Regions from separate parts of the Streptomyces sp. NRRL B-3229 genome, predicted to be linked through region 3. Evidence: riboswitches for the same ligand, from Rfam matches in the RefSeq annotation. Region 3 holds a riboswitch; each other region holds the start of a gene.
The links. A riboswitch is a leader RNA that binds a small molecule or an ion and turns the genes downstream of it on or off. The one in region 3 is predicted to bind thiamine pyrophosphate.
Positions count from the first base shown of each region.

Region 1: it holds a riboswitch for thiamine pyrophosphate, as region 3 does, so the genes downstream of both, thiC (phosphomethylpyrimidine synthase ThiC) here and IF54_RS0107350 (thiamine ABC transporter substrate-binding protein) in region 3, are expected to answer to the same signal.
Region 2: it holds a riboswitch for thiamine pyrophosphate, as region 3 does, so the genes downstream of both, thiO (glycine oxidase ThiO) here and IF54_RS0107350 (thiamine ABC transporter substrate-binding protein) in region 3, are expected to answer to the same signal.

Region 1 is NZ_JOGP01000009.1:189,091-196,659, reverse strand. Features, by position in the region: gene IF54_RS0117265 (IclR family transcriptional regulator) at 1-728, shown strand, start outside; gene IF54_RS0117260 (SsgA family sporulation/cell division regulator) at 828-1,265, shown strand; partial or broken gene IF54_RS39640 (YibE/F family protein) at 1,468-2,961, opposite strand; TPP riboswitch at 3,573-3,762, shown strand; gene thiC (phosphomethylpyrimidine synthase ThiC) at 3,755-5,602, shown strand; gene IF54_RS0117245 (DUF4240 domain-containing protein) at 5,542-5,973, opposite strand; gene IF54_RS0117240 (membrane protein) at 6,106-6,966, opposite strand; gene IF54_RS0117235 (metallophosphoesterase) at 7,160-7,569, opposite strand, start outside.
Region 2 is NZ_JOGP01000008.1:410,162-417,730, reverse strand. Features, by position in the region: gene IF54_RS0116165 (deoxyribonuclease IV) at 1-191, opposite strand, end outside; gene pknB (Stk1 family PASTA domain-containing Ser/Thr kinase) at 419-2,350, opposite strand; gene IF54_RS0116155 (thiazole synthase) at 2,520-3,314, opposite strand; gene thiS (sulfur carrier protein ThiS) at 3,318-3,518, opposite strand; gene thiO (glycine oxidase ThiO) at 3,515-4,672, opposite strand; TPP riboswitch at 4,670-4,782, opposite strand; gene IF54_RS0116140 (hypothetical protein) at 4,835-5,185, shown strand; gene IF54_RS0116135 (NAD(P)/FAD-dependent oxidoreductase) at 5,218-6,432, shown strand; gene IF54_RS0116130 (Rv2175c family DNA-binding protein) at 6,572-6,943, shown strand; gene thiE (thiamine phosphate synthase) at 7,039-7,569, shown strand, end outside.
Region 3 is NZ_JOGP01000004.1:124,430-131,998, reverse strand. Features, by position in the region: gene IF54_RS0107365 (hypothetical protein) at 1-14, shown strand, start outside; gene IF54_RS0107360 (cadmium resistance transporter) at 118-597, shown strand; gene rlmN (23S rRNA (adenine(2503)-C(2))-methyltransferase RlmN) at 793-1,899, shown strand; TPP riboswitch at 1,923-2,030, shown strand; gene IF54_RS0107350 (thiamine ABC transporter substrate-binding protein) at 2,027-3,100, shown strand; gene IF54_RS0107345 (ABC transporter permease) at 3,133-4,734, shown strand; gene IF54_RS0107340 (ABC transporter ATP-binding protein) at 4,734-5,756, shown strand; gene IF54_RS0107335 (maleylpyruvate isomerase family mycothiol-dependent enzyme) at 5,865-6,653, shown strand; gene IF54_RS0107330 (LAETG motif-containing sortase-dependent surface protein) at 6,864-7,569, opposite strand, start outside.

The sequences.
Region 1 (7,569 bases), on a different contig from region 3:
CGGTCCAGCGAGCGATGCGTCTGCTCGAATCCGTCGCGGAGCACGAACACGGGGCCCCCGCCAAACAGCTCGCCCGGGAGACCGGGCTGGCGCTTCCCACGGCCTACCACCTGCTGCGCACCCTGGTGCACGAGGGCTATCTGCGCCGCGACAAGGGCTTGTTCTTCCTCGGCGAGGCGGCTGAGCGGCTCAGCAGCAGCGGGGCCCAGCAGAAACGTCGCAGCACTGTGGTCGAGGCGCTCGCGCACTGGCGAGATCTGATCGGAGTTCCGGTCTACTACGCCCAGTACCGGGACGGCGAGATCGAGGTTCTCTGTGTCTCCGACTCCCCGGGCAATCCGGCTGTGGAGGAGTGGGCCGACTTCCGCGAGACCGGGCACGCACACGCCATCGGCCAGTGCCTGCTCGCCCAGCTCGACGAGGCGGCCCGGCGCGACCACCTGGACCGCTATCCGGTGCGGTCCATCACCCCGTACACCGTGCGCGACCACCACAGCCTGCTTCGACGGCTCGAACGGGTCGGCCGGATGCAGCCGGTGATCGAGCGTCAGGAGTACGCGCTGGGGACGGTGTGCGCTGCGATTCCGATCACGTTGGGTAACGCTGCGGCAACGATGGCCCTCTCCCTTCCCGTTCATCAAGCCGACCGGTTGTGGGCCGCCACCCAGCAATTGCAAGAGGAAGTCGGGCTCCGGATGGGTTCGCTCGCGATCTCTATCAGTATCTGAAAACTCACTCCTTGTGATCTGTTGTGTACGTTCAGCAAGATGCCACCAGGGTCAGAGGGATCATTCCCGGCCATACGAAGGCAGATGACGGGGTAGGCGATGCGCGAGTCCGTACAGGCAGAGGTCATGATGAGCTTTCTGGTGTCGGAGGAGCTCTCCTTCCGCATCCCGGTGGAGCTGCGCTACGAGACCGAGGATCCCTACGCAGTCCGGCTGACCTTCCATCTCCCGGGTGATGCCCCGGTCACCTGGGCTTTCGGGCGCGAGCTGCTGATCGACGGAGTGGGGCGGCCCTGCGGGGAGGGCGACGTACGGGTCTCGCCCGCCGGTCCCGACACGCTGGGGGATCTGCTGATCAGGCTTCAGGTCGGTGGCGACCAGGCGTTGTTCCGTTCGTCGACGGCGCCGGTCATCGCTTTTCTCGACCGCACCGACAAGCTGGTGCCATTGGGGCAGGAGGCTGCGATGGCCGATTTCGACGCGCATCTCGACGAGGCGCTGGACCGGATCCTGGCGGAGGAGCAGAGCGCGGGCTGACGCCGGGCGGGCGAGGCGGTCGTGAACTGGGCGGAACGCTTCACCTTCGAGTGGGAGGGCGAAGGAACGCTTCTGCCGACGAGGGCGGCGGCCGATGACGTCTTGAGCGGTGACCCGTTGGTGGAGCCCGACGTGATCTTCCCGGTACGGCGGGAAGCCGCACGCCTGCCTTTGTACGGGTCTGCCGGGCTGTCGGGGTCTCTCAGTGCCTGCGGCGGCGACCCTTCCCGCCACGGGCCGGAGTCGGGCGGGCTTCGGCTGTCCCTGCGCTCACACTTGTCGCCGGTGCGGGTGCCGGTGCCGTAGGTGCGGCCGCGGCCCCCCCTGCCCCTGCCCCCGCTGTTTCCGCCCCCGGCCGGTCGGCCGAGACCACCAGGGCCGCGAGAGCCGTGGTGACCGGAACCGAGGCGACCAGGCCGATCGAGCCGACCAGGGTGCGCACGATCTCCTCCGCCACCAACTCGCTGTTGGCGACAGTGCCCACGCTGGACTGGGCGATCGAGAAGAGCAGCAGCAGCGGCAGTGCGGCACCCGCGTAGGCGAGCACGAGGGTGTTGACGACGGAGGCGATGTGATCGCGGCCGATACGGATACCGGCCCGGTAGAGGCCTCGCCAGCCCATCGCCGGGTTGGCCTCGTGCAGTTCCCACACCGCCGACGTCTGGGTCACCGTCACGTCGTCCAGGACACCGAGCGAGCCGATGATGACGCCGGCGAGAAGCAGACCGCTCATGTCGATCGACGGATACAGCCCGTGGATCAGACCGGTGTTGTCGTCCGTGTTGCCCGTCAGCGCGGCCCAGCCGATGAACTGCGAGCCGAGGACGCCGATCAGCAACAGGGAGATCAGCGTGCCCAGTACCGCCACGGACGTCCGGGCCGACAGACCGTGGCACATGTAGAGGGCGATCAGCATGATGGCGCTGGACCCGACCACCGCCACGACCAGCGGGTTCGAGCCCTGGAGGATCGCGGGCAGCACGAAGAAGTTCAGCAGCAGGAAACTGACGGCCAGGGCGACCAGCGCCATGACACCGCGCAACCGCCCCACGATCACGACGACCAGCGCGAAGATGCCGGCGAGCAGTCCCATCGGGAACCTGCGGTTGACGTCGGCGACCGAGTACTGAAGGTCCCTGGGCGCCGAGGGCTCGTACGCGACCACGACCTTCTCGCCCTCGTGCAGCTGCCGTGACTGGTCCGGCTGGACGATCTCCGTGAAGGTACGGCCCTTGTCGTCGCCGGTGTCGACCCGGATCGTCGCCTTCTTGCAGGTGCCCTTCGCCTGCTGCTCGGCCGAGGAGCCCTCGGCGGTCGAGGTGTCCCCGGTCGGGGTCTCCCCTCCGGCGTTCACCGACTTGCAGCTGACACTCACGACTGTGGTGACCGTGGCCTGCTGGGTCTGCCGGTCGAAACCGACCCCGGTACGTTGGTGCGCCGGGGCGCCACCGGGCCACAGCACCGCGAGTCCGACGACGACAGCCCCGGCGAAGGGGATCAGGATCGCTGCGATGACCTTGCGCAGGTGCTTGGAGACGGGGGTCGCCGGGCCGTGGCTGTGACTGTGGCCGTGAGAGTGACCGCCACCGCCGCCGCCGTTGCCGCCGCCGTTGCCTCCATCGCCTCCGCCGCCGTCCGCGTGGCCGTGCCCGTGGTCGTGTCCGGGCGCGCCGGAATGGTGTCCGTGACCGTCATGGGGGGCGTGGGTGCGGCTGTGGCTGTGGTGCCCCCCGAAGCCCTCTCTTTGGCCGTGCCCGCCCCCGAAGCCCTCGCCCCGGCCGTGACCGCGGTCGCCACCGAAGCCCTCGCCGTGACCTTGCCTGTCCTGGAAACCCTCGCCACGGTCGTGGCCGCCACCGAAGCCTTCGCTGAGGCCGTTGGACCCATACGCGGGGCCAGGCCCCTGCTCCCGGCCGGCCCCCGGCCCGTATCCCTGCGGATAGCCCGGAGCACGCCCAGGACCCGCCTGCCCGGGACTCTGCGCCTGGTCAGGCCCCTGACCAGGCCGCTGGCCAAGCCCCTGGCCAGATCCCTGCCCACGCCCCGGCGCCTGCCCGCGCCCGAAAGCGTCCCAGCCCCCGGAATCGGACGCGCCCATACGACCGTTGGCGTCCGCCGCGTCGCCGCCCGGAGCGCCGCCCGGCCCGCGTCCCGGCCCGTCACCGGGGCCGTTTCCGGAGCCCGGTCGGCGCTGCGGCTCGGGAGGCGGGTACGGAGGCTGATGTGTCGTGGTCACCGCCCGATCATCGCAAGAACGAATGGGGCCCCCTGTTCACCGCGCCCGAATTGACGCTAGCGTGGTGGCACCTTTGTACACGCGGGAGCTCGGAGCACCGGGCTGAGAGGGCGCTGACCTCCGTCCCAGCGATGTTTCACGTGGAACGTCCTCACGCGAGAGTGACGTTCCCCACGAAACGTCGGCAGACGGAAGCCGCTGCGTCGACCGCCGAACCTGTTACCGGGTAATGCCGGCGTAGGGAGTAGGTCTCATGACCATCAAGGACGCACGCACGCCTGCCTCCAACCAGGACGAACCGTCCATTCAGGGTGAAAGCTCGACACAGCACCCCACGCAACCCCCGACGGAGGCCGGGAAGTCCATCGGCTGGCACAAGGCGTACGTCGAGGGCTCGCGCCCCGACCTGCGGGTGCCGGTCCGCCAGGTGCACCTCACCAACGGGCAGTCGGTGACGCTGTACGACACCTCGGGCCCGTACACCGATCCGCTCACCGAGACCGATGTCCGTCGGGGGCTCAACCCGCTCAGGGAGAACTGGATCGTCGCCCGCGGGGACACCGAGGAGTACGCGGGCCGTCCCGTGCGTCCGGAGGACGACGGGATCAAGCACACCTCTCCCCGCGGCGGCAACCTGCGCAACCTCGACGCGGTGTTCCCGGGCCGGCCTCGCCTGCCACGGCGTAGTCGTGACGGCAGCGCGGTCACCCAACTCGCGTACGCCCGCCGGGGGGAGATCACACCGGAGATGGAGTACGTGGCCATCCGGGAGAACGTGGAGCCCGAGGTGGTGCGTGAGGAGATCGCGGCGGGGCGTGCGGTGCTGCCCGCGAACGTCAACCACCCGGAGATCGAGCCGATGATCATCGGCAAGCGGTTCCTGGTGAAGGTCAACGCCAACATCGGCAACTCCGCGGTGACGTCCTCCATCGAGGAGGAGGTCGAGAAGATGACCTGGGCGACCCGTTGGGGCGCCGACACGGTCATGGATCTGTCCACCGGCCGCAACATCCACACCACCCGTGAGTGGGTGCTGCGCAACTCCCCCGTCCCGATCGGCACGGTGCCGCTCTACCAGGCGCTGGAGAAGGTCGACGGCCGGGCCGAGGAGCTGACCTGGGAGATCTACAAGGACACGGTCATCGAGCAGGCCGAGCAGGGCGTGGACTACATGACGGTCCACGCGGGCGTGCGGCTGCCGTACGTACCGCTGACGGCGAACCGCAAGACCGGGATCGTCTCGCGCGGCGGTTCGATCATGGCCGCCTGGTGCCTCGCGCACCACAAGGAGTCGTTCCTCTACGAGAACTTCGAGGAACTGTGCGAGATCCTCGCCGCCTATGACGTCACCTACTCGCTGGGCGACGGTCTGAGGCCGGGATCGATCGCGGACGCCAACGACGAGGCGCAGTTCGCGGAGTTGAGGACGCTCGGGGAACTCAACACGATCGCCAAGCGTTTCAACGTACAGACCATGATCGAGGGCCCGGGACATGTCCCGATGCACAAGATCAAGGAGAACATCGACCTTCAGCAGGAGATCTGCGATGAAGCTCCTTTCTATACGCTCGGTCCGCTGACCACCGACGTCGCTCCTGCGTACGACCACATCACCTCCGGCATCGGCGCGGCGATGATCGCCTGGTGGGGTACGGCGATGCTCTGCTACGTCACGCCCAAGGAGCATCTGGGTCTGCCCAACCGGGAAGACGTCAAGACGGGTGTCATCACCTACAAGATCGCTGCCCACGCGGCGGACCTGGCCAAGGGACATCCCGGGGCGCAGGACTGGGACGACGCCCTGTCCGACGCCCGCTTCGAGTTCCGGTGGGAGGACCAGTTCAACCTCGCCCTGGACCCGGACACGGCTCGTGAGTTCCACGACGAGACCCTCCCGGCGGAGCCGGCCAAGACGGCCCACTTCTGCTCCATGTGCGGACCGAAGTTCTGCTCGATGAAGATCAGCCAGAGCATCAACGAGCGGTTCGGCGGGGCGGCGGCCGAAGGGGCCTCGCCCGAGGAGGTCGCCGAGGGAATGCTTCAGAAATCGAAGGAGTTCGCGGCGAGCGGGAACCGGGTGTACTTGCCGCTGGCGGAGTAGTCCCGCGCCGACAGGACGGTCCGCACCCGCGACTGTGCGGCGTCGCGGGCCGCCCTGTTCGTCGAGTCAGTCGCGCTCCGCGAGGAAGAGTCGTGCCGCCGGGGGAGACGGCGATGCATCTCCTCCAGGTCGTCGAAGTCGAAGTCCCCTCCAGGTGCGTGAGTTCGATGCCCTGCCCGTCGGCCGGCGCAGCCGCCGTCGATCAGACAGGCCGCCGCCCAGGCATCCCAGCGGTACAGAGCGTCGTGCACTTCGTCGAAGCGCTCGGCGTACGCCAGGATCTCCCGTGAGGGGCAGCTGCTGAGGTGGTCCACCAGCGACTCGTCGAAGGACGAGCCCGAGGCGGCCCCGGACGTACGTGCGGATTCGATGAGGGCGGTGGCAGGGGGCGCCCGCGCTTCACCCCGTGTGCCGCCTCACCCCGCATCCGGCTTGCGCTCCCCTTGTGGGCACGTCGTGGGCACGTGCTGGGAACGCAAGCCGAGGGGCTCTGCCGGGCGGTGTCAGTCCGGCTGGTGTTCCGGCCCCCCGAAGTCCGGGCTCGTGTAGTCCGGGCTGGTGAAGCTCGGGCGGGCACCGGAGGCTCCGTCGTCCGGGCTGCTGAACCCGGGGCGGTCGTAGCCCAGGCTGGGCATGCGGCTGGTCGGGGCCGGCGGTGCCGTGTGGTGCAGTGAGGCGGAGCCGGGGTCGGCCAGGGCATCTCTGAGGAAGGGCAGCAGGCCGCGTTCCAGCAGGGCCTCCCGCCAGGCGTCCTTGGCCCGTGCCACCTCCCCGGTGAGTTCGCCGTACGCCGTGTCGGGCGAGGGGCGGTTGCGCAGGGCGGTGATCAGCAGGCCGCCCGCGGCGACCAGGATCGCGGCCGCGGTCAGAGCGCCGAACACCCATCCGATGGTGATCATGGCGTGGGCGAACGCCGGCGGCGGGCTGAGCATCTGGAGGATGTAGCCCACGAGCAGGAAGATCGCCGCGGCTATCCCGGCGAGAACGGGCGTCAGAACGGCGGCGACGGCGACGGCGCCCGCACCGGCGGTCTCGGCGACCTCTCCCATGGTGGTGGCGAGCCCCATCGCACCGCTGCCCGACTCGGCGGGGCCGGGTTCGTGCACGGACGACAGGGTGGACGGCGCCGGGCGGCGCTGTTCCTCGCGGACCTTCACGTAGTGCTGGTACTCGGTCGCCGCGGCCGCCGTGATGATCGCGGTGGCGTTCAGCGCCATGGTGCGCAGCTGTTCGGGATTCAGCCGCTGTCCGACAGCGGCCAGTTCGGGACGGTGTGGTGCGGAGCGCAGCGCCTCATCGAGGATCCGCTCGTACTCCTGGCGGTCCTCGCTGTGCAGGTGCTGCGGAACGCTGTTCATGTGCATCCCCCGATGCTCCGTAGGGCTTGGGGCTCGCATGCCAACGAGCCGTCGGGCAGAAACGGAGGGGAGCCTGCTACGGATAACCAGATGGTAGAGCTGCTACGGCACAGGGTGACAGGGGGTTTCCAGAAATTGGCCCCTGGCCTGCGCGGTCTCCGGTCACTCCACCAGGGGGCAACGACTGCCCCGTGAACCGTCAGATGTCCAGGGGAAGTTGCTGGACCAGCAGTTTTCCGGCCATGGTCACTCCGCCGTCCATCGCGATGGCGAGTCCGTCGGCGTAGACGTGCGGTCCCTCGACCACCGGGCCGGAATCGTCCTCACCCTCTTCGGAGCCCACTTCGCCGAGCAGATAGGGGATCGGGCTGTGGCCGTGCACGATACGGACACCGCCGTAGGTGTCGAGCAGCGAGCGCACATGGTCTGCGCCGCCCTCGTCGCGGAAGGAGAAGCGCTTGGTGAACTTGCGGAACAGGTCCCACACCTCGTCCGCGTCGTTGCGCGTGATCGTCTCGCGGACGGTGTCGTTGACCGCCTCGATCGAGTCGCCGTAGTCGAGGTACGCGGTGGTGTCGGAGTGGACGAGGAGGTGGCCGTCGACCTCCT
Region 2 (7,569 bases), on a different contig from region 3:
TCTTCGGCACACGCCTCCCGGAACGCCTCGTCCTGCTTCGGGTTTCCGGCGGGGGTGGCCCAGCCGCGCGGGTTCGCGACGAAGACCTGCACGGTCTCGGCGTTCAGGTCACGGGCGTAGGAGAGCCCGACAGAGTTGAGACCGCCGGCCACGGGGACATGGCCGCCGACGGGGTTGCGCTGAGTTGTCACCGGTCAAGGGTGCCATTGCCTGCGGCGGGCTGTGCGGGGCGCCCAGGGATGTGGGTCGGTTCGTCGTCGGGCGGGTGCGGTCCGATGGGGCCTGGTCGCGCAGTTCCCCGCGCCCCTGAGAGGCGCGTCCAGTGAACCTACCTCAAGGGGCGCGGGGAACTTCGCGACCAGCCACAACGCACCCGCAGCCGCCCGACGATCTTGACCGCCGGCCCGTCCCGTGCCGCTCAGCGAATCGTGATCGTGATCGTCGACCCCTTCGGTGCCGTGTCCCCGCCCTCCACGGACTGTTTCTTCACCGTGTCGCCGAACAGTCCGAGCAGCCCCCGGTCCTCCTCGACCTGGAACCCGGCCTTCTCCAGCGCGGACTTCGCGTCGTCGACGCTGTCGCCCGTGACGTCCGGGACCTCGACCATCTCGGGGCCCTTGGAGATCGTCAGGGTGACGGTGTCGCCCTCGGCGGCCTGGCTGCCGGATTCGGGGCTCTGCCGGGCCACCTGGCCCGCGTCGTACTCGGAGTTGACCCGCGTGTCGGCGATCTTCACCTTCAGCCCGGCCTCCGCGAGGTCGGACCTCGCGTCGGACAGGTCCTCGCCGGTGACGTCCGGGACGTCGACCGGGGCGCCCTTGCTGACGGTGAGGGCGATCGCCGAGCCGGTGCGCAGGGTGGTGCCGCCCGACGGGTCGGTGCTGATCACGAGGCCCCTGGGGACGTCGTCGCTGAACTCCCGGGTGACCATGCCCGGCTGGAGCCCCTCGGCCTTCAGCCGGTTGCGCGCCGTGCCCAGCGCGTCGCCGTCCACATCGGGCACCTTGACCGTCTGCGGGCCCCTGGAGACGGTGATCGCCACGGAGTCGTTGTTCCGTATGCGGCTGCCCACACCCGGGTCCGTGCTGATCACGGTGCCGCGCTTGACGGTGTCGCTGTAGGCGTAGGTGACCTTGCCGGTCTCCAGTCCCACCTCGTCGAGGCGGTCGCGCGCCTGTGCCTCGGTCTTGGCCAGCAGGGCCGGGACCCGGGTGAACTGGCCGGAGTTGATGTACCAGACGCCCGCACCGAGGCCGAGCGCCAGCAGCACCGCGGCGACGACCAGGAACGGGCCGCGCCGGGAACGGCCACCGGAGGCACGGCCGCGCCGGGGCGGGGGCGGTGGGGTCTCCAGGACGCTGGTGCGGTGGTGGACCGGCTCGTCCTCGTTGACCGGGAGCAGCCGGGGCACGGTCAGGGAGCGCGGGATCACGCTCGTACGGTTCTCGGCGCCGGTGTACTCCGACGGGAGCGCCTGCGGGGGCACCATGTCCAGCTGGGCGTCGCTCAGCCTGCCGTGCGCCTCACGGGTCTGCGCGAGCAGCGCCACCGCGTCGTACGGGCGCAGCTCCGGGGTGCGGGCGGTGGCCGAGGCCACCAGCGCGTCCAGTTCGTACGGCAGCCCCGGGACCACGGCCGACGGGGGCGGAACGTCCTCGTGGAGGTGCTTGTAGAGCACTATCGCGGGGGATTCTCCCTCGTGCGGCTGGCTGCCGGTCAGCATCTCGTACAGGACGACACCGCAGGCGTAGACGTCGACGCGGGCGTCGGCGGTGTGGGGCCGGTCGATCTGTTCCGGTGACAGGTAGGAGACGGTGCCGAGGACCGCTCCGGAGCTGCTGGTCACGTTGTTCACGGACCGTACGAGCCCGAAGTCGGCGACCTTGACCCGGCCGTCGTCCCCTATGAGGACGTTCTCCGGCTTCATGTCCCGGTGCACGAACCCGGCGCGGTGCGCGGCGCCGAGCGCGGCCAGGACCGGCTCCAGGATGTCCAGGGCGGCGCGCGGTTGCAGCGCCCCGCGCTCGCGCAGCACGTCACGCAGGGTGCAGCCGGCCACGTACTCCATGGCGAGATAGACGTACGACCCGTCGGTGCCCTGGTCGAAGACCTGCACCACGTTGGGGTGGGCCAGTCGGGCGACGGACTTGGCCTCCCGGATGAACCGCTCGACGAAAATCCCGTCCGCCGCGAGCGCGGGGTGCATCACCTTGAGCGCGAGCACGCGGTCCAGACGGGTGTCCAGGGCACGGTAGACCGTGGCCATCCCGCCGACCGCGATCCGCGCGTCCACGCGGTAGCGGCCGTCGAGCACCTGCCCGACCAGCGGGTCCTGAAGGGTCGTATCCACGCAGCGAGTCTACGAGCCACGGCTGACAGCCGATCCGGTTCGGCCGGAACAGGAGCGGTACTGGAGCCGAGCTGTGACGGAGGTCGCACCTGCCCGAGTCCGGGGTCGAACGTATGTTCAGAGCCGGGCGGTCCGGGTCGGTTCAGCTGCCGGGACCTCCGGATCCGCTTCAGAAGGCCGGCCGCTCCGGGTCCAGTGCGGCCAGGCCCTCCGCCGGGGACGACGCCTCCGCGAAGTGCCGACGGGGGATCCGCCCCGCCCGGTACGCCAGCCGGCCCGCCTCCACCCCGTGCCGCATCGCCTGCGCCATCAGTTCCGGCTCCTGCGCCCGTGTCACCGCCGAGGCGAGCATCACCCCCGCGCACCCCAGCTCCATCGCCAGGGCCGCGTCGGACGCCGTACCCGCCCCCGCGTCCAGGATCACCGGCACCCGCGCGTGCTCGACGATCAGCTGGAAGTTGTGCGGGTTGCGGATGCCGAGCCCGGAGCCGATCGGGGAGCCCAGCGGCATGATCGCCGCGCAGCCCACGTCCTCCAGCCGGCGCGCCAGCACCGGGTCGTCGTTCGTGTACGGCAGCACCGTGAAGCCGTCGTCGACCAGGGTCTCCGCCGCGTCCAGCAGCTCCACGCCGTCCGGGAGCAGGGTCCGCTCGTCGGCGATGACCTCCAGCTTGATCAGGTCGGTGCCGAGCGCCTCGCGCGCGAGACGGGCCGTGAGGACGGCCTCGCCGGCCGTGAAGCAGCCCGCCGTGTTGGGCAGCACCCGGATGCCGAGCCGCTCCAGGACGGACAGCACGGAGCCGTGCACCGACGGATTCACCCGCCGCATCGCGACCGTCGTGAGCTCGGTCCCGGAGGCGACCAGCGCCCGCTCCAGGACGTCCAGGCTGGGCGCCCCGCCCGTGCCCATGATCAGCCGGGACGAGAACGGCGTACCGCCGATGACGAAGGGATCGTCGGCCATGGGTCAGCCTCCTTGGACGGCGGTGAGGACTTCCACGCGGTCACCCTCGGCGAGGGGCGTCGAGGGCCACTGCGTGCGCGGCACGACGGTCTCGTTGACCGCGGCGGCGACCCCGGAGGGCGCCGCGGTCAGGGCCCGTACGACGGTGTCGAGAGCCGTACCGGGAGCGAACCGGCGCGGCTCCCCGTTGACGGAGATGTTCATGCCGGCTGCTCCACCCGCCGAAGGAACCGACCCGGGGTGAACGGACGGGCCACCTCCGGGAGTTCACCGGTCGCAAGGACATGGGCCATCGCGTCCCCGGTGACCGGGGTCAGCAGCACGCCGTTGCGGTAGTGCCCGGTGGCGAGCAGCAGGCCGGGCAGGTCCGTCGGGCCGAGCAGGGGAGCGTTGTCGGGGGAGCCCGGGCGCAGTCCCGCGCGGGTCTCCGTCAGCGGCAGCTCGGTGATGCCGGGGACCAGTTCGTGCGCGTCCCGCAGCAGTTCGTACACCCCGCCCGCGGTCACCGTGGTGTCCCAGCCCAGCTCCTCGCTGGTCGCGCCGATCACCAGCTCGCCGTTCTCGCGCGGCACGAGGTAGACATGGCTGCCGCGCACGACGGCCCGCACGGTACGGCTCAGGAAGGGCGCGTACCGGGGTGGCACGGTCAGGCGCAGCACCTGGCCCTTCACCGGCCGCACCGGGGGCAGGACGGCCTCGGGGACCCCGTCCAGACGGCCGCTCAGGCTCCCGGCGGCGAGCACGACCTGGCCCGCGTCCAGTGCGCCGCCGTCCGTCGTGGTGATCCCGGCGGCCCGGTCCCGGACGATCCGCAGGCGCTCCGCCCACACGCGGTGGAACACCACACCGGCCCGCTCGCACGCGGCCAGCAACGCGCGCGTGAGGCGGCGCGGATCGATCTGGTGGTCACCGTCCACCCGCAGCCCGCCCCGCACCCCCGGTGCGAGCATCGGCTCCAGGCGGCGGCACTCGCGCCCCGACAGCCACTCCGACTCCAGGCCCGACTGCCGCTGGAGCGCGTGCAGTTCGCGCAGATGGGCGCGGTCGTCGGCGTCCAGGGCCACGGCCAGCGTGCCGCACCTGCGGTAGCCGAGGTCGTGGCCGGTCAGCTCGGTGAGCTCGGCCGCGAAGTCGGGGTAGCGGTGGGCCGAGGCGAGGTTCAGGCCGAGCAGTGTCTGCTCGCCGTAGTGCAGTTCGGTGACCGCGGCCAGCATCCCGGCGGCCACCTGGGCGGCCCCGCCGCCCGGTTCCGGGTCCGCCACGGCCGTGCGGAGACCGCGCTGCGCGGCCCGCCAGGCCGTGACCAGGCCGATGATGCCGCCCCCGACGACGAGGACGTCTGACGTACGTGAGGACATGGGCGTCCAGCCCCTCCCTTCGCCGGCATGACCCGGATCAGGTTCGTACGGTCGGAGGCCGGCCAGCCTCCCTCTCAGCCCGGTGCGTCCGGGCTCCCGCGAGTGCTCTACGTTGGCCACCCTAGCCCGACCCCGTACGTCTCAGTAAGGGAGCCTCTCTCCGTGGCACGCTCGCTCGACAACCTCGTCCTCGCCCCGGTCGCCGACCAGGCCCCAGGTCAGGTGGGCACCGGCACCCGGTTCACGTACCACGAGAAGGACGGGGAGATCTGGGCCGAGTACGCCGGCGGTGACGTGGTCCGCGGGCATCTGGTCGGCACGCGCGCGGGAGACCGCCTCGACTTCCGCTACGTCCAGCTCAAGCACGACGGGACGACGTCCTCCGGCCACTGCGTCTCCATGGTCGTCGACCTGCCCGACGGCAGGGTGCGGCTGGAGGAGACTTGGCAGTGGGAGTCGCAGTCCGGCAGCGGGACCAGCATTGTGGAGCAGCTCACTCGGCACGACTCCTGACTGACTGAACGTCAGGTGGCTAGGGTGATCAAATGACCGAGCAGACACAGGCGCAGCAGCGGGTGGTCGTGGTCGGGGCGGGCATGGCCGGCGTGCAGACCGCGGTCGCCCTGCGCGAACGGGGCTTCCAGGGCACCGTCACGGTGATCGGCGCGGAGCCCCACCAGCCCTACGACCGACCGCCGCTCTCCAAGGCGGTCCTGCTGGGCAAGGCCGAGGGCTCCGCCTTCGACGTGGACTTCGAGGCCCTCGGCATCGAACTGCGGCTCGGCCGCGAGGCGCTGGGCGTGCGCCCGGACGCGCACGAGCTGGACACCGAGGCCGGGCCCGTGCCGTACGACGTCCTGGTCCTCGCCACCGGCGCCGAGCCGATCCGGCTGCCCGGCACCGAGGGCGTGCCCGGCGTGCATCTGCTGCGCACCCTGGACGACGCCGAACGCCTGCGCCCGGTGCTCGCCCGGCAGCACGACATCGTGGTCGTCGGCGCGGGCTGGATCGGCGCCGAGTTCGCCACCGCCGCGCGCGAGGCGGGCTGCGCGGTCACGGTCGTGGAAGCCGCCGACCGGCCGCTCGCCGGCGCGCTGCCCGCGGAGGTGGCCGCCCCGATGACGTCCTGGTACGCCGACGCGGGCGCCGATCTGCGCACCCACGCGCGCGTGGTGCGCGTCGAGCCCGGCGAGGTCGTCCTGGACGACGGATCCCGGGTGCCCGCGGGCGCGGTCGTGGTCGGTATCGGCGCCAGGCCCGCCACGGCCTGGCTCGCCGGTTCCGGCATCGAGCTCGGCGCGCACGGCGAGGTCGTCGCCGACGAACGGCTGCACACCTCCGCGCCGGACGTCTACGCGGTCGGCGACTGCGCCTCCTTCCCCTCGCGGCGCTACGGCGAACGGCTGATGGTCCACCACTGGGACAACGCCCTTCAGGGACCTCGCACGGTCGCCGCGGCCGTCCTGGGCGAGACCTCCGCGGTCTACGACCCGGTCCCGTACTTCTGGTCCGAGCAGTTCGGCCGCTTCGTGCAGTACGCCGGCCACCACACGTCCGCCGACACGACCCTGTGGCGCGGTGAGCCGTCCGGCCCCGCCTGGTCGGTGTGCTGGCTCAGGGACAACCGCCTGGTCGCCCTCCTGGCGGTCGGCCGCCCCCGCGACCTGGCGCAGGGCCGCCGCCTGATCGACGCGGGCACCGAGATGGACCCGGACCTGCTGGCGGACCCGGCGAGGCCGCTGAAGGCGGCGGCGAGGTAGCCGGCCTGCCGGACCCCGGCCCGGGAGGGGGCGGGAGCTCGTTCGGGAGCTCTCGGTGGCACCCGGCATCTCGCCCTGTGTCCCCCGCCGGAGGCGCCCCGGCTTCCGACTGTCAGTGCGGGATGGCACGCTTAATCCCGTGACCGAGATTGACGCAAAGATCGATGCACTCGTCCCCGCCTGGCTCACCCTCCCCGACATCGCGGAGCTGCTCGACGTCGAGGTGACGCGGGTGCGGCAGCTGGTCAAGGAGGGCCAGCTCATCGCCGTACGCCGTGGCGAGAACCGCGCGCTGCACGTCCCCGCCGCCTTCATCGACGGGGCCGAGCAGAAGGTGGTCAAGGGGCTGGCCGGGACCCTGACGCTCCTGAGGGACGACGGCTTCACCGACGAAGAGATGCTGGAGTGGCTCTTCACCCCCGACGAGAGCCTGCCCGGCACCCCCGCGCAGGCCCTGAGCGAGAATCGCGGCACGGAGGTGAAGCGCCGGGCCCAGGCGCTCGCCGTCTGACCTGACAGCACCGGCGTACGGGCCGGGCCCGCACAGAGGCCGCGGCCGCGGTCGAGCACGGCCCGTACACCGCCGAATCCCGGGGGAGTTCCCGCATGCCCGACACCGCCCGCACCCGGCTCGCCGACGCCCGTGTCTACCTGTGCACGGACGCCCGCAAGCGCCAGGGCGACCTTCCCGAGTTCCTGGACGCCGTCCTGGCCGGCGGCGTCGACATCGTGCAGTTGCGGGACAAGGGCATGGAGGCGGCCGAGGAACTGGAGCACCTGACGGTCCTCGCCGAGGCCTGCGCCCGCCACGGCAGGATGCTCGCGGTCAACGACCGGGCCGACGTGGCCCACGCGGCCGCCGCCGACGTCCTCCACCTGGGCCAGGGCGACCTCCCCGTCCCCGCCGCCCGGGCGATCCTCGGCGACGACGTCCTGATAGGCCGCTCCACCCACGCGGAGGCGGAGGCCGCCGCGGCCGCGGTGCAGGAGGGTGTGGACTACTTCTGCACCGGCCCGTGCTGGCCGACCCCCACCAAGCCCGGCCGGCACGCCCCCGGCCTGGACCTGGTCCGGTACACCGCGGCCCTGGGCACCGACCGTCCCTGGTTCGCCATCGGAGGCATCGACCTCGGCAAC
Region 3 (7,569 bases):
CATGGATCCTGTGAGTGGCGAGCCACGTGATGGGTGCGGCCGCCATGGGCGCGAGATGACATCGTTCCTCGCCGGATACGGTCACCCGTACGCATCGACGGGAAGGACGGTCCAGGGGTGGGCCTGGGCATCATCGGTCAGGCAGCCGGGCTGTTCGCCGTCACCAATATCGACGACATCCTGGTCCTGGCGCTGTTCTTCGCTCAGGGTGCCGGACACCGCGGGTCGACACGCCGTGTGGTTGTCGGCCAGTACCTCGGGTTCGTAGCGATCCTCGCCGTCTCCGTCGCCGCCGCGTTCGGCGCGACGTTCCTGCCGGAGAGCGCGATTCCTTACCTGGGCCTGCTTCCGCTGGCTCTCGGCATCAAGGCCGCGTGGCAGGCATGGCGCCACCGCGGGGAGGACGACGAGGAGGATGCGAGGGAAGGCGGTCCCAAGCCACTGGAGGTGGCCGCGGTGACCTTCGCCAACGGCGGCGACAACATCGGTGTCTACGTCCCTTGGGTCGCAGCACCTCGTAGCGTGCGACGTAGCCGTCGAGGGCTTCCTGCACAGAGCAGTCGAGGTGATCACGCAGCGTCCTCAGGCCGAGGATGATCCGGTCGGCGACGATCCTGTCGTCGGCCATGCCTGCATCCGTCTCGCAGTTGCCGAGCCGGGCCAACGCGTAATCCCGCACTATCTCTGGGCCGTCCGAAGTCGGCCAACGTCGACAGTCGGTACCCACGGGTGACCACCCCCACCCCGGTCCGGCCCGGGTACCGGGCGAGGATCTGCGACACTGGACGGGTTATGCCGAAGCCCGGAGAACTCACTTTCGTCGCCCCCCGCGGAGCCAAGAAGCCGCCGCGGCATCTCGCTGACCTCACTCCTGCCGAGCGCAAGGAGGTGGTGGCCGGGATCGGGGAGAAGCCTTTTCGAGCCAAGCAGCTCTCGCAGCACTACTTCGCGCGGTACGCGCACGACCCCGCGGAGTGGACCGACATCCCCGCCGGTTCGCGCGAGAAGCTCCAGGAGGCGCTGCTTCCGGAGCTCATGACCGTCGTACGGCATCTGTCGACCGACCAGGGGACCACGCGCAAGACGCTGTGGCGGCTGTTCGACGGGACGCTCGTGGAGTCGGTGCTGATGCGGTACCCGGACCGGGTGACCATGTGCATCAGCTCGCAGGCCGGCTGCGGGATGAACTGTCCCTTCTGCGCCACCGGCCAGGCGGGTCTTGACCGGAACCTGTCCACCGCCGAGATCGTGCACCAGATCGTCGACGGGATGCGGGCGCTCCGGGACGGGGAGGTGCCGGGCGGACCCGCGCGGCTCTCCAACATCGTCTTCATGGGCATGGGCGAGCCGCTCGCCAACTACAAGCGGGTGACGCAGTCCATCCGCGCGCTCACCGACCCCGCCCCCGACGGGCTCGGACTCTCGCAGCGCGGCATCACCGTGTCCACCGTGGGGCTCGTGCCCGCCATTCACCGGTTCGCCGACGAAGGGTTCAAGTGCCGGCTCGCCATCTCCCTGCACGCTCCTGACGACGAGCTGCGCGACACCCTCGTCCCCGTGAACACGCGGTGGAAGGTGCGCGAGGTCCTCGACGCCGGGTTCGAGTACGTCGAGAAGAGCGGGCGCCGGCTCTCCATCGAGTACGCCCTCATCCGGGACATCAACGACCAGGCCTGGCGTGGTGACCGGCTCGGGCGGCTGCTCAGGGGCAAGCCCGTGCACGTGAACCTGATTCCGCTGAACCCGACCCCGGGCTCCAAGTGGACCGCCTCGCGGCCCGAGGACGAGAAGGCCTTCGTCGAGGCCATCGCCGCGCACGGCGTGCCGGTGACCGTCCGGGACACCCGTGGCCAGGAGATCGACGGGGCCTGTGGCCAGCTCGCGGCCACCGAGCGGTAGTCTGGCGACTGTACGTACACCTTCATATCCGACAGGGGAGCGCCACAGCGCTGAGAGTGCGGCAATCGGGCCGCAGACCCTCTGAACCTCGCCCAGGTCATTCTGGGTAGGAAGTTCGGTCATCACCGTGAACAACAAGAAGCTTTTCGCTGCCGTCGTCGGCCTCGGTCTCGTCACGCTGTCCGCGTGCGGGTCCTCGTCCTCCTCCGACTCCGGCAGCACCGGCTCCAAGACCGTCACCCTCGTCAGCCACGACTCCTGGGCCGTCTCCAAGGGCGTCCTCGCCGACTTCGAGAAGAAGTCCGGCTACAAGGTGAAGGTCCTGGAGGACGGCGACGCCGGGCAGGCCGTCAACAAGGCCATCCTCACCAAGGACAACCCGCAGGGAGACGTCTTCTTCGGCGTCGACAACACCCTGCTCTCCCGCGCGCTCGACAACGGCCTCTTCCAGTCGTACGAGGCGAAGGGCGCCGGCACCATCCAGGCCGGGTACCGCGTCGACGGGGACAAGGTCACGCCCATCGACACCGGCGACATCTGCGTCAACTACGACAAGGCGTGGTTCAGCAAGCACAAGCTCCAGCCGCCAATGTCGTACGACGATCTGATCAAGCCCGCCTACAAGAACCTCCTCGTCACGGAGAACGCCTCCACCTCCTCGCCGGGCCTCGGCTTCCTTCTCGGGTCCGCCGCGAAGTACGGGGACGCCGGCTGGCAGGGCTACTGGAAGAAGCTCAAGGCCAACGGCGTCAAGGTCGTCGACGGCTGGGAGCAGGCCTACAACGAGGAGTTCTCCGGGTCGGCCGGCGGCAAGAAGGCCAAGGCCGACCGGCCGCTCGTCGTCTCCTACGCCTCCTCGCCGCCCGCCGAGGTGATCTACGCCGACCCGAAGCCGGCCACCGCGCCCACCGGGGTCGCCGACGGTACCTGCTTCCGGCAGATCGAGTACGCGGGGCTGCTCAGCAACGCCAAGAACACCAAGGGCGGCAAGGCGTTCCTGGACTTCCTGCTCACCAAGGAGTTCCAGCAGGACATGCCGCTCAACATGTTCGTCTACCCGGTGGTGCAGGGCGCCCAGGTGCCGGCCGAGTTCACGAAGTACGGTCCGCAGGCCAAGGATCCCGAGACCATGGACCCGGCCAAGATCGCCGAACACCGTGACGACTGGGTCAAGTCGTGGACCTCGCTCGTCCTCAAGTGAGCCGTAGGGGCGCGGCGGCACGGCTCGGCCTGATGGCCGCGCCCGTCGCGTTCTTCGCCGTCTTCTTCGCCTGGCCTGTCGCCGCGATCGTCAAGCGTGGCCTCGACACGGACGGGAACTGGCAGTTCGGCCGGATCACCGACGTCCTCGGCCAGCCGGACATCCGGCACGTCCTGTGGTTCACCACCTGGCAGGCGCTCGTCTCCACCGCGCTCACGCTGCTGGTCGCGCTCCCCGGCGCATACGTCTTCGCGCGCTTCGACTTCCCCGGCAAGCAGATCCTGCGGGCCGTGGTCACCGTGCCCTTCGTGCTGCCGACGGTCGTGGTCGGTACGGCGTTCCTGGCGCTGGTCGGCCGGGGCGGGCTGCTGGACGAGTGGTGGGGCGTACGGCTGGACACCACGGTGTGGGCGATCCTGCTCGCGCACGTCTTCTTCAACTACGCGGTCGTCGTACGGACCGTGGGTGGACTGTGGGCGCAGTTGGACCCCCGGCAGGAGGAGGCCGCGCGGATGCTGGGCGCCTCCCGGCTCACCGCCTGGCGCAAGGTCACCCTCCCCGCGCTCGGGCCCGCCGTGGCCGCCGCCGCGCTGATGGTCTTCCTGTTCACCTTCACCTCCTTCGGTGTGGTCCAGATCCTCGGCGGCCCGACCTTCTCCACCCTCGAAGTCGAGATCTACCGCCAGACCTCCGAGATCTTCGACCTCTCCACGGCCGCCGTGCTGACGATCATCCAGTTCGTGGCCGTGGGCGCGGTCCTCGCCCTGCACGCGTGGACCGTACGGCGCAGGGAGAGCGCGCTCCGGCTCGTGGACGCGTCCGTCACCGCCCGGCGCCCGCGCGGCGCAGGGGAGTGGGGGCTGCTGGCCGGGGTCCTCGCGGTCGTCGCCGTCCTCCTGGTCCTGCCGCTCGCCGTGCTGGTGCAACGCTCCCTCGGCGCACCCGACTTCGGCTACTACCGGGCGCTGACCCACAGCGACGGCGGGGTCTTCCTCGTCGCGCCGATCGAGGCGATCGGGAACTCGCTGGAGTACGCCCTCGCCGCGACCGCCATCGCGGTGCTGATCGGAGGGCTCGCGGCGGCCGCCCTGACGCGACGGGACGCGGGGCGGTGGGTACGGGGCTTCGACGCGCTGCTGATGCTGCCGCTCGGGGTGTCCGCGGTGACCGTCGGCTTCGGGTTCCTGATCTCCCTCGACGAGCCGCCGCTGGACCTCAGACAGTCCTGGATCCTGGTGCCGCTCGCGCAGGCGCTGGTCGGGGTGCCGTTCGTCGTCCGGACCATGCTGCCCGTGCTGCGGGCCGTGGACCACCGGCTGCGGGAGGCGGCGGCCGTGCTCGGGGCCTCGCCCTGGCGGGTGTGGCGGGAGGTCGACCTGCCCATGGTGCGGCGGGCGCTGCTGATCGCGGCGGGGTTCGCGTTCGCCGTGTCGCTGGGCGAGTTCGGGGCGACCGTCTTCATCGCCCGGCCCGACAACCCGACGCTGCCGGTCGCCGTGGCCCGGCTGCTGGGCCGCGCCGGTGACCTCAACTACGGCCAGGCGATGGCCCTTTCGACCATCCTGATGATCGTGTGCGCGGTGGCGCTGCTGGTCCTCGAACGGCTGCGGACCGACCGGACCGGGGAGTTCTGATGCTGCTGAGCCTTGCGGACGCGACGGTACGGTTCGGCGGGCGGGCCGTGCTCGACGGGGTCGGGCTCGAGGTCGCCGAGCACGAGGTCGTGTGCGTGCTGGGACCGAGCGGCAGCGGCAAGTCGACGTTGCTGCGGGCGGTGGCCGGCCTGCAACCGCTCGACGCGGGGCGGGTGTTGCTCGACGGGCGGGACCAGGCCGGGGTGCCCGCGCACCGGCGCGGGGTGGGGCTGATGTTCCAGGACCACCAGCTGTTCCCGCAGCGGGACGTGGGCGCCAACGTGGCCTTCGGACTCCGGATGCATGACGTCCCGAAGGCCCAGCAGGGCGAGCGCGTACGGGAGTTGCTCGACCTCGTCGGTCTGCCGGGCGCCTCCCGCCGGGCCGTCGCCTCGCTCTCCGGCGGTGAGCAGCAGCGGGTCGCGCTGGCCCGGGCGCTCGCCCCCCGGCCCCGGCTGCTGATGCTCGACGAGCCGCTCGGGCAGCTGGACCGTTCGCTGCGGGAGCGGCTCGTCGTCGAACTGCGCGAGCTGTTCGGGCGGTTGGGCACCACGGTGCTCGCGGTCACCCACGACCAGAGCGAGGCCTTCGCCCTCGCCGACCGGGTGGTGGTGATGCGGGACGGGCGGATCGCCCAGTCCGGTACGCCGCTCGAGGTGTGGCAGCGGCCGGTGGACGAGTTCGTGGCCCGTTTCCTCGGCTTCGAGAACGTGGTGGAGGGGACCGTGACCGGCGAGGCGGCGGACACGGTGTGGGGCAAGGTCCCGGTGCCGCCAGGGGCCGCGCAGGGAGTCCGGAGCGTGCTGGTGCGGCCCGCGGGTGTGCGACTGGTGCCGGCCGACGAGGGGCTCCCCTGCACGGTCGCCGCACGCACCTTCAAGGGCACCCATGTCGCCGTGCACCTGCAACCCACGGACGACGGACCCCGATTGGAGGCCGCGTGCGCCCTGCGCGAGGCGCCGGAGGTCGGGGACGCGGTGGGGGTGGGCTTCGACGCGGGGGAGATCGTCGTGCTGGGGTGAACCTGGCCGATCGGTGTGCTGGGTCCAGGTGGCCGGAGCCGTCGTGCCGGGCCGACGCGGCTGAAATTGTCGCGCACGGCCCGCGCGAGCGGACATAGGGTGCCCGGCATGACGCTGCTCGCACACGACCGCTACTGCGACGAGATCGCCCACCAGGTGGGTCTGTTGCGGGCCGTGGTGACCTCCGGGGCCGATCTGTCGGTGACCGTGCCGACGTGTCCGGACTGGTCCTTGGAGCGGCTGGTGCGGCACACCGGGGGTGCCCTGCGCTGGGCGGAGCTGATGGTGCGGACCCGGGCCCGGGAGGAAGTGCCCGAGGACCAGGTGCCGTTGGGGGAGGGGCCCGAGGACGCGGGTGACCTCGACGCGTGGCTCGCCGAGACCGGTGACGCACTCGTCGCCACACTGCGGGAGGCCGGGCCGGACACCGAGGTGTGGTCCTGGGCCGGGGTTCCGAGCTCCGGGTTCTGGGCCCGGCGGATGGTCCACGAGCTGACCGTCCACCGCGCCGACGCCACGCTCGCCGCCGGTCGGCCCTACGAGGTCGCCCCGGAGATCGCCGCCGACGCCATCGACGAGTGGCTACAGATCGTGGCGTTCGCGCAGCGGACCATGCCGGACGACGAGTCTCGGGAGCTGCGGGGCCCGGGGCGCAGCATCCATCTGCACGCCACCGACACGGGCGCGGAGCTGAACGCGGAGTGGCTGATCCGGTTCACCGAGGACGTCATCGACTGGCGCCGCGGGCACGAGAAGGCCACCGTCGCGCTGCGTGGGCCGCTGACCTCCGTCATGCTCGCCTTCTACCGCCGACTGCCGCTGGACAGCCCCGGGTTGGAGGTGCTCGGCGAGCGCAAGCTGCTGGAGTTCTGGCTGGAGCGCGCGAGCTTCGGGTGAACCCGGCGCCGGCGGAGCACCCGGTGAAAAGGGCCTCCGGCGAACAAGGCCTCAGGTGAACAAGGCCTCAGGTGAACAAGGCCTCAGGTGAACAAGGCCTCAGGTGAACAAGGCCTCAGGTGAACAAGGCCTCAGGTCAACAAGGTCTCCGGCGAACAAGGCGGCGGCCCGCCCCCGTTGAGAGGGCGGGCCGCCGTACTGCTGTGTGCGTCAGCGGGAGCTGCTCGCTCCGCGACGGCGCAGGCCGAAGAAGACCGCGCCGCCGCCGATCGCCACGAGCGCGATCGCGATGCCGGCGATCAGGCCGGTGTTGGAGTTGGCGCCGGTCTCGGCGAGGTTGGAGTCGCCGGCCGCGGCCGACGGGGCGTTGCTCTCGACGGTGGCCGGAGCGGTGGTGCCCTCCGAGGCCGAGGGGGTCTCGGTCGGGGTCGGGGTGTCCTCGGCCGGAGTGGTGGCCGTCTCCGACGGGGTGGGCGTGGGCGTGGGCGTCGGAGTCGGCGTGTCCTCCGTCTTGCAGGCGGTCGCCGGGGTGATCATGTTGGGCTTGATGTCCTCGCCCTTGATGTAGGGCAGGGCCTCGACGTGGATGCGGTACTCGGCGTTGGGCGCCCAGTCCTCCGCGAAGGTGATGATGGTGCCCTTCTTGGAGCCCTTCACCGTCTTCTCGCCGACCTTCTTGGCGTCGGCGCCGTTGTTCTGGAGGTACACGGAGACGGTGGCCTCGACGCCGGACTTGTCCACGTCCTTGACGCTGATGATGCCCTGGGTGCCGTCACACTGCGCCTCGGCGGAGAACTCCGAGATGTTGCAGGCAAGGGCGTTGCTGGAGGCGCCGAGCACGATCGCGGTCGAGGCGGCGGCGACGCCGAGGAAGCGCGCGGCGCGGGAGGTGCGGCGGGATATGGGCGTGAATGCC